2 linked regions of the Corallococcus caeni genome follow. The protein of the gene in region 1 interacts with the protein of each later gene in a pairwise test. Links are inferred from orthologs where the notes say so. Each region holds a gene or a part of one and is shown on either strand. Other genes may lie near its edges. The genes, in order: rpe and eno.

Region 1 (7,459 bases):
TTCTACTGGAACATTCCGGAGGAACGCCTGTACTCGGTCTACGAAGACCCATCCGGCTTCACGGTCGGGCAATTGTCGGACGACTGGAATGAGCTACGGCAAATCGGGTCGGGGCAGAAGCCGCCGATTGGCTACGGTCTGGTGTGGCTGTCTTCGCTGCTGCGGCGAATCGGCTCGAAGATCATTGCGTAGGCGGTCAATCTGCTCTCACGTGCCGGAGACATTGCTCTGCGCCGGCACGCGCACAACCTTTACCCTTCTCCGCGATGGTCACGCTCCCCGGAAGGCTCGAATGGCTGGCGGGCGGAGTCGAGATGGCGACGCTCATCGCGTCGCTGGACTGGTCCAACTCCCCTCTGGGCCCCATCGAATCCTGGCCGCAGAGCCTGCGCACCACCGTCAGCATCTGCCTCGCGTCCAACTTCCCCATCAACATCATCTGGGGTGACGGCCACAATCAGATCTACAACGCCGGCTACCGCGTGGTGTGTGGCGCCGTGCACCCCCGCGCGATGGGGGAGAGCTACCGCGTCACCTGGGCTTCCGCCTGGCCCGCCATCGGGGAACCGTTCGAGCGCGCGCTCGCGGGCGAGACGTCCTACCTCGAAAACCAGCGGATGTTCCTCGAGCGCAACGGCTACCCCGAGGAGACGTTCTTCACCTTCTCCCTGAGCCCCATCCGCGACGAGTCCGGGAAGGTGGTGGGCCTCTTCCACCCCGTGACCGAAACCACCGCCACGATGCTCTCCCAGCGGCGGACCCGGGCGCTGCGAGACATCGCCGACCGGGCGGGGCGGGCGCTCGTGTTCGACGAGGCCTGCGCCCTGCTGCTCACGACGCTGGGCCAGTACGGCTCCGACCTGTCGTTCGCGCTGCTCTACGTGACGCCCCCCCGACGGCACGGAGGCGCTGCTGCGCGGAACGTGCGGGACCCCGGCGGGAGGGCCGCTCGCGCCCCGCGCCCTCCGGCTCTCCTCCGACGCGGAGGCCGGGGCCTGGCCGCTCGCGCGCGCGGTGCGCAGCGGACGGGTGGAGCAGGTGACGGACCTGACAGCCCGCTTCGGGCAGGTGTCCGCGGGCCCCTATCCGGAGCCCCTGGCTCCCTCAAGCGGGGGCGGAGCCGGGGCTGGAGGAGGAGAGCCCGGCCCTGGCTGCGACAGTGGAGTCGGCGAAGGAGCGCACGCCGCGATTGGATTGGACGGGACTGCTGCGCCGGACGTTCGCGCTGGACGGCAAGTCTCCTCACCATGATGGGATAAGGATCGATGAGAAGGCTTCGTCCCCGTATCTGTCACGGTATGGGCGAGGCGTCATCAGTCCGGCGGGAAGGGGGTGAACGCCATGCTGAGCGCCGTGAGGAAGCTGCTGGCCTCGACACTCACCCGAAAGATGATGGCGGCCGTCGTCTTCGCGCTGGCCGAGCATCTTCGGGAACCGGTGAGGCACGGGCAGTAGTGCCTGGGGAGGAGCCCCACTGCGGATGGAGCAGGGCTCTTTGCCCAAGGGCGGACGGGCCAGACAGGTGAACATGACCGCCCGGCTGGCGGACACCCTTCGCAAGCAGCGTCACCTCCGGGGCGAGCGCATCTTCTGGCGGGCCGACGGCCACCCAAAGATGCCCCAGGTGCTGCTGAACAAGTGGATGAGCCGCATCCAGCGGCTGGAAGAGCTGAGGGTGACGGGAGGCATCCCCACATCCTCCACCACACCTTCTACTCCCAGTTGGCGATGGTGGGCGCTCCGGCGGAGGCCGTCCAGGACTTGGCCGGGCACCAGAATATCTACTCCCAGCGCTACATGCACCTAAGCCCGGCGGCCAAGTCGGCGGCGATCCGATGCTTGAGCCCCGAAAATGAAAACGGGCTGGAGACCTTTCGGCCTCCAGCCCGCTTCATCGTTTGGTCGGGGAGACAGGATTTGAACCTGCGACCCCTTGGTCCCGAACCAAGTGCTCTACCAGGCTGAGCCACTCCCCGATATCCGGTGCTGCGCCAGGAACTGCCCTCGGGCCCGGCGAAGCGCGAGCGGATCTATCCGAGCCGCTTCCTTGAGTCAACGGACTCTTTCGCCCCTCCCTTCCCTCCCCCTGCCCACCGCCCCAGCTCCCTCGACTGTTGTCCTACCTACCCTTCAGGACGGGACAATGTTCACCCTCTTCACAACATCCGGGCCTTCCTGTAGTTCCAAGGTGTTGCACGTTGATCCGCCCCTGTTCCCCCACAGAGGACCATGACTGCCCCCACTGTCCTCATCTCGGATGATGAGCCCCTCGTCGTGTCCGCACTCGCCCGGGAGGCCAAGCGCTCCGGCCTCGTGTGCGTGTCCGACACCACCTCCGAACATGTGCTGGAGCTGGCCCGCAAGCACCGCCCCGCCGTCATCATCCTGGACATCAACCAGCACCAGGACGGCCGGGACCTGCTCGCGCAGCTGAAGAAGGACCCCGCCACGCGCGACTCCAAGGTCATCATGCTCAGCGGCGTGGAGGACCAGTTCACCCGCCACGTGTGCTTCGAGCTGGGCGCCGACGACTACGAAGTGAAGCCGTGCGACCCCACCTTCATGGCCCGCATCGCCCGCATGGCCGCCGCCGCCGTGCGCCCGCCCGCTTCCCCCGAAGCCGCCTGACTCACGACGGACGCAGCGAACGGATGGCCGCCGCCCGGTCCTTCGCGCCAAACACGTAGCTGCCCGCCACCAGCACCGTCGCCCCCGCGGCCACCACGCGCTTCGCCGTCTCGGCGTTGATGCCGCCGTCCACCTCGATGTCCACGTCCAGCCCCCGCGCGTCCAACATCGCGCGCAGCCGGCGGACCTTGTCCACCGTGGACTCGATGAACGACTGGCCCCCGAACCCCGGGTTCACGCTCATCAGCAGCACCATGTCCACGTCCCCCAGCACCTCTTCAATCGTCACCAGCGGCGTGCCCGGGTTCAACACCACCGCCGGCTTCGCCCCTGCGTTACGAATCTGCTGGAGCGTGCGGTGCAGATGGGGACTGGCCTCCTGGTGCACCGTCAGCACGTCCGCGCCCGCCTTCACGAACGCGTCCACGTACTTCTCCGGCTCGACAATCATCAGGTGCACGTCCAGCGGCTTCGTCGCCACCCGCTTGATGGCCTCCACGATGGGCGGCCCCAACGTGAGGTTGGGGACGAACCTGCCATCCATGACATCCACGTGAATCCAGTCGGCTCCATCAGCCTCGATGGCGCGGACCTCCTCACCCAGACGGCTGAAATCACAGGAGAGCAGCGACGGAGAGATGCGGACAGGGCGGGTCATGGCGGCGCTTCATAACCGCTTCCCGTTGGCCACGGTACCTCTGCCCGACTGGACAGAGACCTGGCGGACACAGGTGGACCCAGCAGGTGGGGGGGCCGGGCGGCCGACACACCGCGCGTGCTACAACTTGGCGCGCCCGCGGCCATCCGCCGCATCCCACGGAGCCCGCCCCGGTGCTTCCCCAGTCCGTGCCCGCCTCCCCCAACCTGTCCCGCCGACTCGCGAAGCTGACGTCCATCCTGGATGTCGCCAAGGCGATGAGCGCCGAGCGGGACCTCGACCTGCTCTTGCCCCTCATCCTCTATGAGGCCACCAAGGTCGTGGAGTCGGACCGCTGCTCGCTCTTCATCCTGGACCGCGAGCGCGAGGAACTGTGGAGCAAGGTGGCCCAGGGCTCCAAGAATGAAATCCGGCTCCCCATGGGCAGCGGCATCGCCGGACAGGTCGCCCACACCGGCGCCGTCATCAACATCCCCGACGCCTACGCCGACCCCCGCTTCAACAGCAGCTTCGACGTCTCCAGCGGCTACCGCACCCACACCATCCTCTGCGTCCCCATGCGCGACGCGAATGGAGATGTGACGGGCGTCATCCAGGCCCTCAACAAGCGCGGTGGACGCATCTTCGACGCGGAGGACGAGGAGCTGCTGCTCGCCCTGGGCGCCCAGGCCGCCGGCGCGATTGAAAACGCCCTCCTCCACGAGGAGATCAACCGCCTCTTCGAGGGCTTCGTCTCCGCGTCCGTCGTCGCCATCGAAGCGCGCGACCCCACCACCGCGGGCCACTCCGGCCGCGTGGCGGACCTCACCGTGTCGCTGGCCCGGGCGCTGGAGCACCACACCACCGGCCCGTATGCCCAGACGCGCTTCACCGCCGTGGAGCTGCAGGAGCTGCGGTACGCGTCGCTGCTGCACGACTTCGGCAAGGTGGGCGTGCGCGAGAACGTGCTCGTCAAGGCGGAGAAGCTCTACCCGCATGAGCTGGAGACGCTGCGCGCCCGCTTCCAGCTGGCTCGCAAGGACCTGCAGCTGCAGAGCTCCCGGCGCAGGCTCGCCTCCGTCGAGGCTCGCGGCCTGTCCGCCCTGCCCACCATCCACCAGGAGGAGGACGCCCGGCTTGCCCAGGAGCTGGCGCAGCTGGATGAGGTGATGGGGTTCCTGCTCACCTGCAACAAGCCGACGGTGCTCGCGCAGGGCAACTTCGAGCGGCTGCTGGAATTGGGCAAGCTCAGCTACACCGACGCGCACGACCATGGGCAGCCGCTGCTGCTGCCCCACGAAATCCAATCCCTCTCCATCACCCGCGGCACGCTCTCTCCAGAGGAGCGCCGCGAAATCGAGAGCCACGTCGAGCACACGTACCGCTTCCTGTCGCAGATTCCGTGGACTCGCGCGCTGCGCCGCGTGCCGGAGATTGCGTACGCGCACCACGAGAAGCTGGATGGCACGGGCTACCCTCGCGCCGTGCCGGAGATTCCCGTGCAGTCGCGGATGATGTCCATCTGCGACATCTACGACGCGCTCACCGCGAGTGACCGGCCCTACAAGAAGGCCGTGCCGCACACGCTCGCGTTGGACATCCTCAAGAAGGAGGCGGGGTCCGGACAGCTGGACAAGGACCTCTTCACCATCTTCGTCGAGGCGGAGATTCCCCGCCGGGCCCTCAAGAAGGGCCCGGCGTAGAGCACGGCATCAGGCGCTGATGGTGTGCAGCCGGAGGCTGTTGATCTTGCCCGGCTGGCCCACCGGCGCGCCGAACACCACCACGATGCGGTCGCCTCTGCGCGCCAGGCCCCGCGACACCAGCTCCTCCTCGACGCGGCGGAGCATGGTCTCCGTCTCCTGGATGGGCTCCAGCACGCGCGGCACCACGCCCCAGAGCAGGGACAGGCGGCGGCGCACCTCCTGGTTCGGGCTGAACGCCACGATGGGCACCGTGGGCCGGTAGTGCGCGAGCAGCCGCGCGGTCACGCCCGACAGCGTGAAGGCCGCGATGAGCGAGGCGCCGCTGGCCTTGGCCGCCTCGCACGCCACGCGCGCGATGACGTCCGGGAAGTGCAGCGGCAGGCCCAGCGGGGCCTCAATCACGCGCGGCTGGTGCTGCGCGCGGGAGGAGGACTCGGCCGCCAGGATGATGCGCTCCATCATCTGCACGGAGTCCACGGGGAACTTGCCGCTCGCCGTCTCACCCGAGAGCATCAGCGCGTCCGCGCCGTCGTACACGGCGTTGGCCACGTCGCTGGCCTCCGCGCGCGTGGGGCGCGGGTTGTCGATCATCGAGTTGAGCATCTGCGTGGCCACGATGACGGGCAGGCCGCGCAGGTTGGAGCGCCGGATGATGTCCTTCTGGACGGCCGGCACCTCCTCGGGGGGAATCTCCACGCCCAGGTCGCCGCGGGCCACCATCACGCCGTCCGTCTTGTCGAGGATGGCGTCCAGGCGCGCGATGGCCTCCGGCTTCTCCAGCTTGGAGATGATGGGCACCGTGCGGCCCACCTCCGCCATGGCCTGGCGCGCGGAGTCCAGGTCCGACGGCTGGCGCACGAAGGACAGCGCGATGTAGTCCACGCCCGCCTTGAGGCCGAAGATGAGGTCCTCGCGGTCCTTGGGCGTGAGCGCGTCCGCGCGCACCGCCACGCCGGGCAGGTTGATGCCCTTGTTGTTCTTCAGCGTGCCGCCGTGGACGACTTCCGTCTTGATGAGCTGCTTCTTGTCCGTCTCCACGACGCGCAGCTCCAGGAGGCCGTCGTCCAGGAGGATGCGGTCGCCCGGGTTCACGTCCGCCGCCAGGTGCGGGTACGTGGTGGACACGATTTCGTCCGTGCCCTTCACCGTCTCGTCGGTGGTGATGTGGAAGGTGGCGCCGTGCTTCAGCTCCGTGCTGCCGGTGATGAAGCGGCCGGTGCGGATCTTCGGACCCTGCAGGTCGCCCAGGATGCCCACCGCCTTGCGCACCTTCAGCGAGGCCGCGCGCAGCATGTCGATGTTCGCCTGATGCTGCTCGTGGCTGCCGTGGGAGAAGTTGAGCCGGGCCACGTCCATGCCGGCCTCCAGCAGCGCTTCCAACATCTCCGGGGTCTGACTGGCCGGGCCGAGGGTGCAGACAATCTTTGCTCGTCGCATAGGAGCGCGAACATCCGGGACCCCCGCGTTTCGGTCAAGGAGTCACCGAATGTGACCGAGCAGGTAAACCAGTAAATGTCCAGGCTGCTCGGCGTGCGCTCAACCGCGCAACAGCGTGCCCAGGTTCTCGCGCTCCCAACGCAGCGCGGCGGCGTAGTGCGGGTACGTGCGCTCGCGCTCGCGGAAGGCGCGCGGGTGGTGCACGCGGCGCCCGGTGCGATTGCTGCTGGGGAACAGCTGGTGGAGCATCTCGTGGAAGACGATGAACTCCACGAAGAAGGCGGGCACGTCCGGCTTGTCCAGCGCGGGGTGGATGCGGATCTCCCGCGTCTGGTGGTCGTAGACGCCCAGGCGGATGGACTTGCGGCGGCGGCGCGGGGGCATGCGGCCCCAGCCGATGCGGGCCTGGATGGCGTTCTGGAAGTAGGCCTCGTTGACGCCGTTGTAGAGCGCCCGCAGGTCGAAGCAGCGGCCGAGCGGATTCAGCTCCGCGTCCGACTCACGCCGCAGCTGCCGGATGAGCGGCTGCTGGCCGCGGATGTATTCGTCCAGCAGGGCGCCCGCGGCGCGGTGGCCCCGGCCCGCGTAGTCCGCCACCGCGCGCACGATGCCTTCGGGCGCGTCCAGGAACATGTGGTGCAGCCGCAGCTGGAGCACCTGCGAGCCGCGGCGGAAGGACACCATGGTGGAGCGGTTGTCCGTCACGGCCAGGCGCACCGGCATGCCCAGGTTCGCGCTCAGGCGCCACGCGAGCGACTCCGCGCGCGTCCACAGCTCCTCGCGCGACGCGGTGAGGACTCGCGGGGCTTCCTCCGCGACGCGGTTGCGCGGCGGCAGGGGCGCCTGTCCCTCCGGCGCGCGCTGCGCGGAGGTGGCGGCGCGTTCCGCGGACGAGCCACGCGGGAACAGGGACATCTGGCGGAAGGCTTCGGGCGTCACGCGGGGGGCATCGTACCCGGCACTTCCCGAACCTCAAGGCCAGGGGCTGGACGCTCGTCCGCCGGTCGACCTGGCCCACACGCCGAGCGTGACACCCCGGGTTGAATCCGTC
Region 2 (7,590 bases), on another replicon or contig:
GCCGCCGCCGTCGTCCCGCGCGAGGGCCACAACCCCACCGAGCGCGAGCTGCGTGACTTCGTCGCGTCACGCATGGCGGACTTCAAGGTGCCCCGCCGCATCGTCTTCCTCACGGAGCTGCCCAAGGGCCCCACCGGCAAGGTGCAGCGCATCGGACTCGCGGAGCGGCTGGGGCTCACGTCATGAGGATCGCCATCTTCGGCGCGGGCGCCATCGGCGGGTTCCTCGGCGTCAAGCTGCTCCAGGCCGGCGCGGACGTCACCTTCATCGCGAGAGGCGCCCACCTGGACGCGATGCGCACCCACGGCGTCACGCTCACCAGCGGCGGCGAGACGGTCACCGTGCATCCGCATTGCACGGATGCTCCCGACGAAGCGGGCCCGCAGGACTACGTGTTCCTCACGCTCAAGGCCCACGCCCTGCCCGCCGCCGCGCCGCAGATTGCCCGGCTGCTGGGCCCGGAGACGGCGCTCGTCACCGGCATCAACGGCGTGCCCTACTGGTACTTCCACGGACTCGAAGGCCCGTACGAGGGCCGCCACATCGAGAGCGTGGACCCCGGCGGCGTCCTCCTGCGCACGCTGCCTCCGGAGCGCGTCATCGCCACGGTGGTGTACCCGGCCGCGGAGGTCGTCTCTCCCGGCGTCATCGTGCACACGTACAACGACCGCGTGACGCTGGGCGAACCGGACGGCAGCAAGAGCCCGCGCGTGCAGGCCCTCTCGCAGCTCATGATGAAGGCCGGGCTCAAGTCGCCCGTGCGCCCCCGAATCCGCGATGAAATCTGGGTGAAGCTCTGGGGCAACCTCGCCTTCAACCCCCTGTCGGCGCTCACCGGCGCGACGCTCGACGTCCTCGCCCGCCAGCCGGACCTGCGCACCGTGGCGCGCGCGATGATGGTGGAGGCACAGGCCGTGGCGGAGACGCTGGGCACGCGCTTCCTCATCGACGTGGATCAGCGCATCCAAGGCGCGTCCCAGGTCGGCGCGCACAAGACGTCCATGCTCCAGGACCTGGAGCGCGGGCGCCCCATGGAGATTGATGCCCTGCTGGGCGCCGTCGTGGAGCTGGGCCAGCTCGTGGGCAGGCCCATGCCCACCTGCGAGAACATCCTCGCCCTGGTGCGCGAGCGCGCCCGCCACGCAGGAGGCTACCCGCCCCGCGCCACGCCTCCCGCTCCCGGGGAAACCTAGTCGTCAGCGCGTCCAGCGCCTTCTTCCCGGCCTGCTTCCGCTCCAGTCCAAGCCCCCCCTTCTTGCAAGTCACGGGTCGACCTGCGGATGCTCGCTCGACGGGAGGAGCGTTGGAGCGGGCCTGGACGGTCCGCTCCGGCGTGTCGAGCGCATGGACCTGGAAGAGTTGCGTGCCTTTGTCGGCGTCGCGGAGACGGGCTCGTTCCTGGCCGCGGCGGACATCCTGGGAGTGGCCAGGACGACGCTGCGGCGTCGCGTCGAGGCGCTGGAGGCGCGCGCGGGAGTGCCTCTGCTCAAGAGCACCCGAACGGGCGTGGTGTTGACGGAGGCGGGCGAGGTGCTCGCCCGTCGCGGCCGGCTGATGATGCAGGAAACACGCGCGCTGGTGGCCTCACTGCGCGAGGTCGGGCAGGCCCCCTCGGGGCTCCTGCGCGTGGTGCTGCCGGTGGGCCTTCCGCCACACCTGCTGTCGCCGCTGTTCGGCTTGCTGCGGAGCACCTATCCACTCCTGCGGGTGCACGCATGTTTCAGCGACCATCCGCTGGGGGAGCCGCTCGACAACGTGGACCTCGCGGTGCACTTCGGGGAGGACATGCCCCGTGGCCCCTGGATCTCCCAGGTGGTGCTGCGAGTTCGCGAGCGCCTCTGGGCAGGCGCGGACTACCTGCGTGAGCGCGGTCTGCCAGACTCCGTGGAGGCCCTCCGGAACCACGAACTGTTCTCCTGGCAGGGCCCGGGGGGCGACGCATGCCTGTGGCCCCAGCTTCGAGGCCCCGCGTTCCAGGTGGAACCCGCCCTCATCTCCACGGACATCCATCTCATTCGGGCGTGCTGCCTCGCGGGGCAAGGCATCGGGCTGATTCCCAGCGTGGACCTGGCGGACCCGGGCGAGGTGGAGGGGGCACTGGTCCCCGTGCTCGCGGACGTCGTGGGGCGTGAGCAACCGCTGCGCGTGAGTGTGCCGGAGGCGCTCAGTGAGCTTCCGAAGATCCGGCAGGTGCTCGAACACATCCGGCGGATCATCGCACCGCTGTGAGGCGCGCCCGTGGACCGAAGCCGGTCATCGGGTGGCCACTTTTGGCCATCCCCGGGGGCAGGCGTCCACGCTACGCCATATGGCGTTCCCTTCGTGCAGGAGTCCGCCTTGCGAATCCCCATGTCCCTGACCCTCGTCCTGACCCTCGGCGCGCTGTCCTCCCATGCCAAGGACCCCGCGCTCGGCGCGACGACCTTCACCGTCTATGAAGCCTTCCTCAGCCCCGCCCAGGAGCCCGGCGAGGAGTCCGAAACGCCCAAGCTCCTGCAGAAGAGCCTGGGGGCCACCGCGCCCTCGACGCCGAGGGAGCAGCGCATGTCCCGGGGCCATGGGGTGCTGCGCTTCTCCAAGGACCTGACGCGGGCCTACGTCGAGGTCGAGATGACCGGCGTCAATCCCGCCGACATCCTCATGTTCCACATCCACTGCGGACCGCCGGGCGTCCTGGGTCCCGTGGTGGTGGATTTCGGCGAGTCGGGCAACCTGACGAAGACGCTCGCCAACGGACGCTGGTCGGTGGAGCTGACCAACGCGAACATCACCTTCGTCAAGGACATGAAGGGCATGAAGTCCGGGCTCCCGGAGAGCTGTCCGGCGGAGCTGGGCTTCCTGGCCCAGACGCGGACGCTGGCCGGGCTCGAGTCGCTCGCGCGCAAGGGCGTGCTCTATTTCAACCTGCACACCAAGGCCCATACCTACTACGGAGAGATGCGCGGGCAGCTCTACGCCGTCCAGCCCTGAGCGCCGCCTCGTGTCCGGCGGAACGAGGACTACTCGGACGCGGACGGCATCACGCCCAGGTACTCCAGCGGATCCGCCGGCTTCCCATCCGCGCGCACCTCGAAGTGCACGTGCGGGCCGGACGTGCGGCCGGACTCGCCCACCGTGGCGATGACCTGCCCGCGCCGGACCTTCTGTCCCGTCTTCACGCGCAGGTCGCGGTTGTGCGCGTAGAGGGTGATCAGCGGAGGGGCGTGCTCCACGATGACGATGAGGCCGTAGCCCTTCTGCTCGCCCGCGTAGAGGACCGTGCCCTCCTGCGCCGTCTTGATGGGCGTGCCCGCGGGCGCCGCCAGGTCGATGCCGTCGTGCGGCTCCTTGCCCTTCTTTCCGAAGCGGCCATACAGCACGCCTCTCAACGGCCAGTCGAGCAACCCCTGCGTCGCGAGCCTCGGACGCGACGGCGCGCCCGGCCGCCCCGACACCACGCGCGCACGCGGCGGATCCTCGCGGCGCGACACCGCGGGCACCGAGCGGCGCGGCGTGGACACCGGCGCCTGCCCCGGCTTCGACAGCACCAGCTCCGGCTCCTCGTCGGACAGCGGCCCCGGGTCGCCGTACTTCGGGGGCTCCTCCCCCGGAATCATCAGCTCCTGGCCCACGGACAACTCGCGCGGATCCTTGATGCCGTTGGCCCGCGCCAGCTCCTCCACCGTGATGCCGTACGTCTTGGCGATGCGGTACATCGTCTCGCCCGGGCCCACGCGGTGGCGCACCGCCACCAGCTCCGGCTCCTCGTGCGTGGGCCTCAGCGCGAACGACAGCGGCTTGCCGTCACTCGTGGACACCGAGCGCGCGTCCGCCGTGTCCAGCTGCGAGGAGGAGGCGGCCTGGGTGCCCACGCAGCCGCTGAACAGCGCGGCCGCGAGCAACACCCAGAGCGCCCTGCCCGCTCGGCTGGAGCCGCCCGGCCCCAAACTCAGGCACCGCCGCCCGAACCGTGCCGCTTGAAGCCCTGCAGGTTCCACCCCGACAGCTCGGGGATGCGACCGTGGTCGGTCATCTCGAAGTGCAGCGGCGTCACCGACACGCGCTTCTCGTCGAAGACGGTGTTGCAGTCGCTGCCCGGGATGTCCTCGTGCGCGTACTCCGTGCCGCCAATCCAGTAGTACTTGCGGCCGCGCGGGTCCTCCTTCTCCACGACGTTGTAGCCGTAGGAGTGCCGCCCCTGCCGGGTGATGACGTAGCCGTCCGGCTCCACGCCCCCCGGGATGTTCACGTTGAGGAGCATCCGGGGCGGCAGGGGCCGCGACAGCGCCTCCGTCACCAGCGCCCGCGCGAAGCGGCCCGCCGGCCCGAAGTCGAACGGCCCCCGCGTCACCAGACTGAACGCGATGGCCGGAACGCCCAGGAACGCGGCCTCCATGGCCGCCGCCACCGTCCCGGAGTACGTGACGTCGTCCGCCAGGTTCGCGCCGTGATTGATGCCGGAGACCATGAGCTGGGGACGATTGTCCTTCAGCAGGTGGTTCACCGCCAGATACGAGCAATCCGTGGGGGTGCCGTCCACGGCGAACCACCGCTCGCGCACCTCCTTGATGCGCAGCGGCCGGTGCAGGCTGATGGCATGGGAGGCGGCGCTCTGCTCGCGGTCAGGCGCCACCACCCACACCTCGCCCAGGGGGCTCACCGCCTCCACGAGCGTCTGCAGCCCTTCGGAGAAGTAGCCGTCGTCGTTGGAGACGAGGATGCGGGGGCGCGAAGTGCTCACGGTCACTGCTTCTTCGCGAGCGAGCGGAAGGCCGTACGGCCCGCGTACCGCGCCCCGGCGCCCAGCTCCTCTTCGATGCGCAGCAGCTGGTTGTACTTGGCCACGCGGTCGGAGCGCGACGCCGAGCCCGTCTTGATCTGCCCGCAGTCCAGCGCCACCGCGAGGTCCGCGATGGTGGTGTCCTCGGACTCGCCGGAGCGGTGGCTCATGATGGACGTCATGCCCGCCTTGTGCGCCATGCGCACCGCGTCGAACGTCTCCGTCAGGGAGCCAATCTGGTTCACCTTCACCAGGATGGAGTTCGCCGTGCCCGTCTGGATGCCCTTGGCCAGGCGCTCCACGTTGGTGACGAAGAGGTCGTCGCCCACGAGCTGCACCTTGTCACCCAGCGCGTCGGTGAGCTTCTTCCACCCCTCCCAGTCATCCTCCGCCATGCCGTCCTCGATGGAGATGATGGGGTACTTCTGCGTCAGGCCCCGGTAGTACTCCAGCAGGCCCTGCGAGTCGTACTCCTTGCCCTCGCCCTTGAGCTTGTACTTCTTGGAGCCCTTGTCGAAGAACTCGCTCGCGGCCACGTCCAGCGCCAGGAACAGCTGCTCGCCCGCCTTGAAGCCCGCGGCGTCGATGGCCTCCATGATGAGCTTGAGCGCCTCCTCGTTGGCCGGCAGGTCCGGGGCATAGCCGCCCTCGTCGCCCACGCCCGTGGCCAGCTTGCGGCCCTTGAGGATCTTCTTGAGCGCGTGGAACACCTCCGCGCCCCAGCGCAGGCCCTCCGCGAAGGTCTTCGCGCCGGCGGGCACCACCATGAACTCCTGCACGTCCACGCGGGTGTCCGCGTGCGCGCCGCCGTTGAGGATGTTCATCAGCGGCACGGGCAGCGTGCGCGCCTGCAGGCCGCCCACGTAGCGGTACAGCGGCAGGCCGTGCGCGTCCGCCGCGGCGCGCGCGGCGGCCATGGAGACGGCGAGGATGGCGTTGGCGCCCAGCTTGGACTTGGTGGACGTGCCGTCCAGTTCAATCATCCGCTGGTCCACGGCGACCTGGTCCACGGCGTCCATGCCGATGAGCGCGGGCCCGATGGTGTCGCGCACGTGGTCCACGGCCTTCTGCACGCCCTTGCCCAGGTAGCGGCCCTTGTCACCGTCGCGCAGCTCGTGCGCCTCGTGCTCGCCGGTGGAGGCGCCGGAGGGCACCGTCGCGCGGCCGCGCGAGCCGCCCACGAGCAGCACTTCGGCCTCCACGGTCGGGTTGCCACGGGAATCGAGCACTTCACGCGCCAGGATTTGAGCGATCTCGGTCATAGGCGGCCGTTTCTACGAGGCACGGCCGGAACGGGCAAGCGCGCTCGCACGGGCCGCCTGCTACAGTGTCCAGCCGCCGAATGCCTCCTCCTCCCAAGCGCCGCGCCACGGGCCCCGACCCGCTTCCCGGTCAACGCGCCCGGGGTGCCCTGCTGGGCCTCGCCATCGGCAACGCCCTGGCCGTGCCCACCGCAGGAAGGCCCTTCTACGCACCGGCCTTCCCCCAGCTCGCCGAGGGGCCGTACCAGGGCATGCACGGCGGTGGACAACACGACCTGCGCAAGGGGCAGGTGACGGAGCCCACCCAGCTCGCGGTGGCGCTGGCCCTGAGCCTGCGCGACCTCAAGCGCTATGACGCAGGGGACGCGCTCAAGCGCTACCGGGCGTGGCAGCCGCACGCCATCTCCGTCAGCGAGCCCATGCGGGAGCTGTTCCAGGAGTGTGACGCGAGCCCCACGCCCCAGCTGAAGGACGCCGGCAAGCGCGTCTGGCAGAAGAACTTCCGCCGCCTGGCCCCCGCGGGCGCCCTGCCCCGCGTGGTGCCCCTGGGCGTGGTCCTGGCGAAGGACTCCTTCGCCCTGGCCAGGGCCGCGCTGGAGGACACCGCCCTCACCCACTTCGACCCGCGCAGCCAGCTGGCCAGCGCGGGGCTGTGCGCCGCCATCGCCAAGGCGGTGACGGGAGGGCCGAACCTGAAGGCCGAGGACCTGCTGCCGGCCGCGGAGGTGGGCATCTCCCTGGCGGCCGCCGCCCTGGGGAAGCAGGAGAAGGACTACGTCCAGGAGGTGTCCCAGGCCGCGGGCCTCCTGCGCGAGGACCTGGCCCTGGCGGCCAAGGACGACCCGCAGCTCTACGGCCCGGAGCTGCACATGCACCGGCCCGGCAATAACGCGGTGCGTGCCGCGTTCCGGCTGGCCTTCTGGGAGCTGCTCCACGTGCCCACGGCGGAGGCCGCGCTCCTGGACGTCATCCACCGGGGCGGCGACACGGAGGTGCACGCCTCCGTCACCGGCGCGCTGGTGGGCGCCTTCCACGGTGAAGGGGCGCTGCCGGAGGAGTGGTGCGAGAAGGTCCTCCTGGCCCTCCAGCCCTACAACCCCCTCCAGAAGGGGACGGTGCTGTGGGAGGTGTACCACCCCCGGCACCTGCTGCTGCTGGCCCCGGCCTAAGGAAAGCCCCGCAAATGCGAAGCCCGCGGGGGCCGTCCGGTGAGGGAAGGCCCGTCCGCGGGCTTGAGGACACGCCGTGGCTCCGGGGCCACGGGTGGGATGGGTCATCAGCCGAGGAGGTCGATGACGACGACGCCTCGCGACGGCTTCTCGTCCTCGGTGTCCGTCCTCCGGTGGGGACGGTCATCGGGTGCGGGCAGTGGGAGCTCCACTACCGGCCGCTCGTAATCCTCGCGGCGGAGCCGCTCGCGGCGCTTGATTTCTTCAATGATGAACGCGTCGAGCATGGGTTCGGTCTCTCCCTCAGCCTACGTACCCCGATGTACGCCCGCCGTCCCGCCCCCTTACCACTTCCACATCTCTTTGATGCAAATTAAGAACCCCGGTTTCTTTCTGGGGA

Evidence for each region.
Region 2: the proteins of rpe (region 1) and eno interact in binary tests that used the Escherichia coli proteins (3 or more experiments, as listed by UniProt). The link is inferred for Corallococcus caeni from one-to-one orthologs.

The regions. Positions count from the first base shown.
Region 1 is NZ_BTTW01000002.1:1,154,639-1,162,097, reverse strand. What follows is about bases 1,459-4,319. They hold rpe (ribulose-phosphate 3-epimerase), read right to left. Parts: upstream 3,287-4,319; coding sequence 2,630-3,286; downstream 1,459-2,629. Other genes in these bases: AABA78_RS12845 (HD domain-containing phosphohydrolase), read left to right, coding at 3,460-4,319; AABA78_RS12855 (response regulator), read left to right, coding at 2,230-2,628. Also shown: AABA78_RS12870 (hypothetical protein), read left to right, coding at 1-192; AABA78_RS12865 (PAS domain-containing protein), read left to right, coding at 315-1,259; more of AABA78_RS12845, read left to right, coding at 4,320-4,968; pyk (pyruvate kinase), read right to left, coding at 4,978-6,408; AABA78_RS12835 (hypothetical protein), read right to left, coding at 6,508-7,323. UniProt on the Escherichia coli protein: Catalyzes the reversible epimerization of D-ribulose 5-phosphate to D-xylulose 5-phosphate.
Region 2 is NZ_BTTW01000007.1:43,474-51,063, reverse strand. What follows is about bases 3,873-6,864. They hold eno (phosphopyruvate hydratase), read right to left. Parts: upstream 6,022-6,864; coding sequence 4,723-6,021; downstream 3,873-4,722. Other genes in these bases: AABA78_RS27275 (ADP-ribosylglycohydrolase family protein), read left to right, coding at 6,102-6,864; surE (5'/3'-nucleotidase SurE), read right to left, coding at 3,929-4,720; AABA78_RS27290 (peptidoglycan DD-metalloendopeptidase family protein), read right to left, coding at 3,873-3,884. In the rest of the region: AABA78_RS27310 (acyl--CoA ligase), read left to right, coding at 1-186; AABA78_RS27305 (2-dehydropantoate 2-reductase), read left to right, coding at 183-1,193; AABA78_RS27300 (LysR family transcriptional regulator), read left to right, coding at 1,345-2,229; AABA78_RS27295 (CHRD domain-containing protein), read left to right, coding at 2,338-2,970; more of AABA78_RS27290, read right to left, coding at 3,000-3,872; more of AABA78_RS27275, read left to right, coding at 6,865-7,190; AABA78_RS27270 (hypothetical protein), read right to left, coding at 7,298-7,477. UniProt on the Escherichia coli protein: Catalyzes the reversible conversion of 2-phosphoglycerate (2-PG) into phosphoenolpyruvate (PEP). It is essential for the degradation of carbohydrates via glycolysis.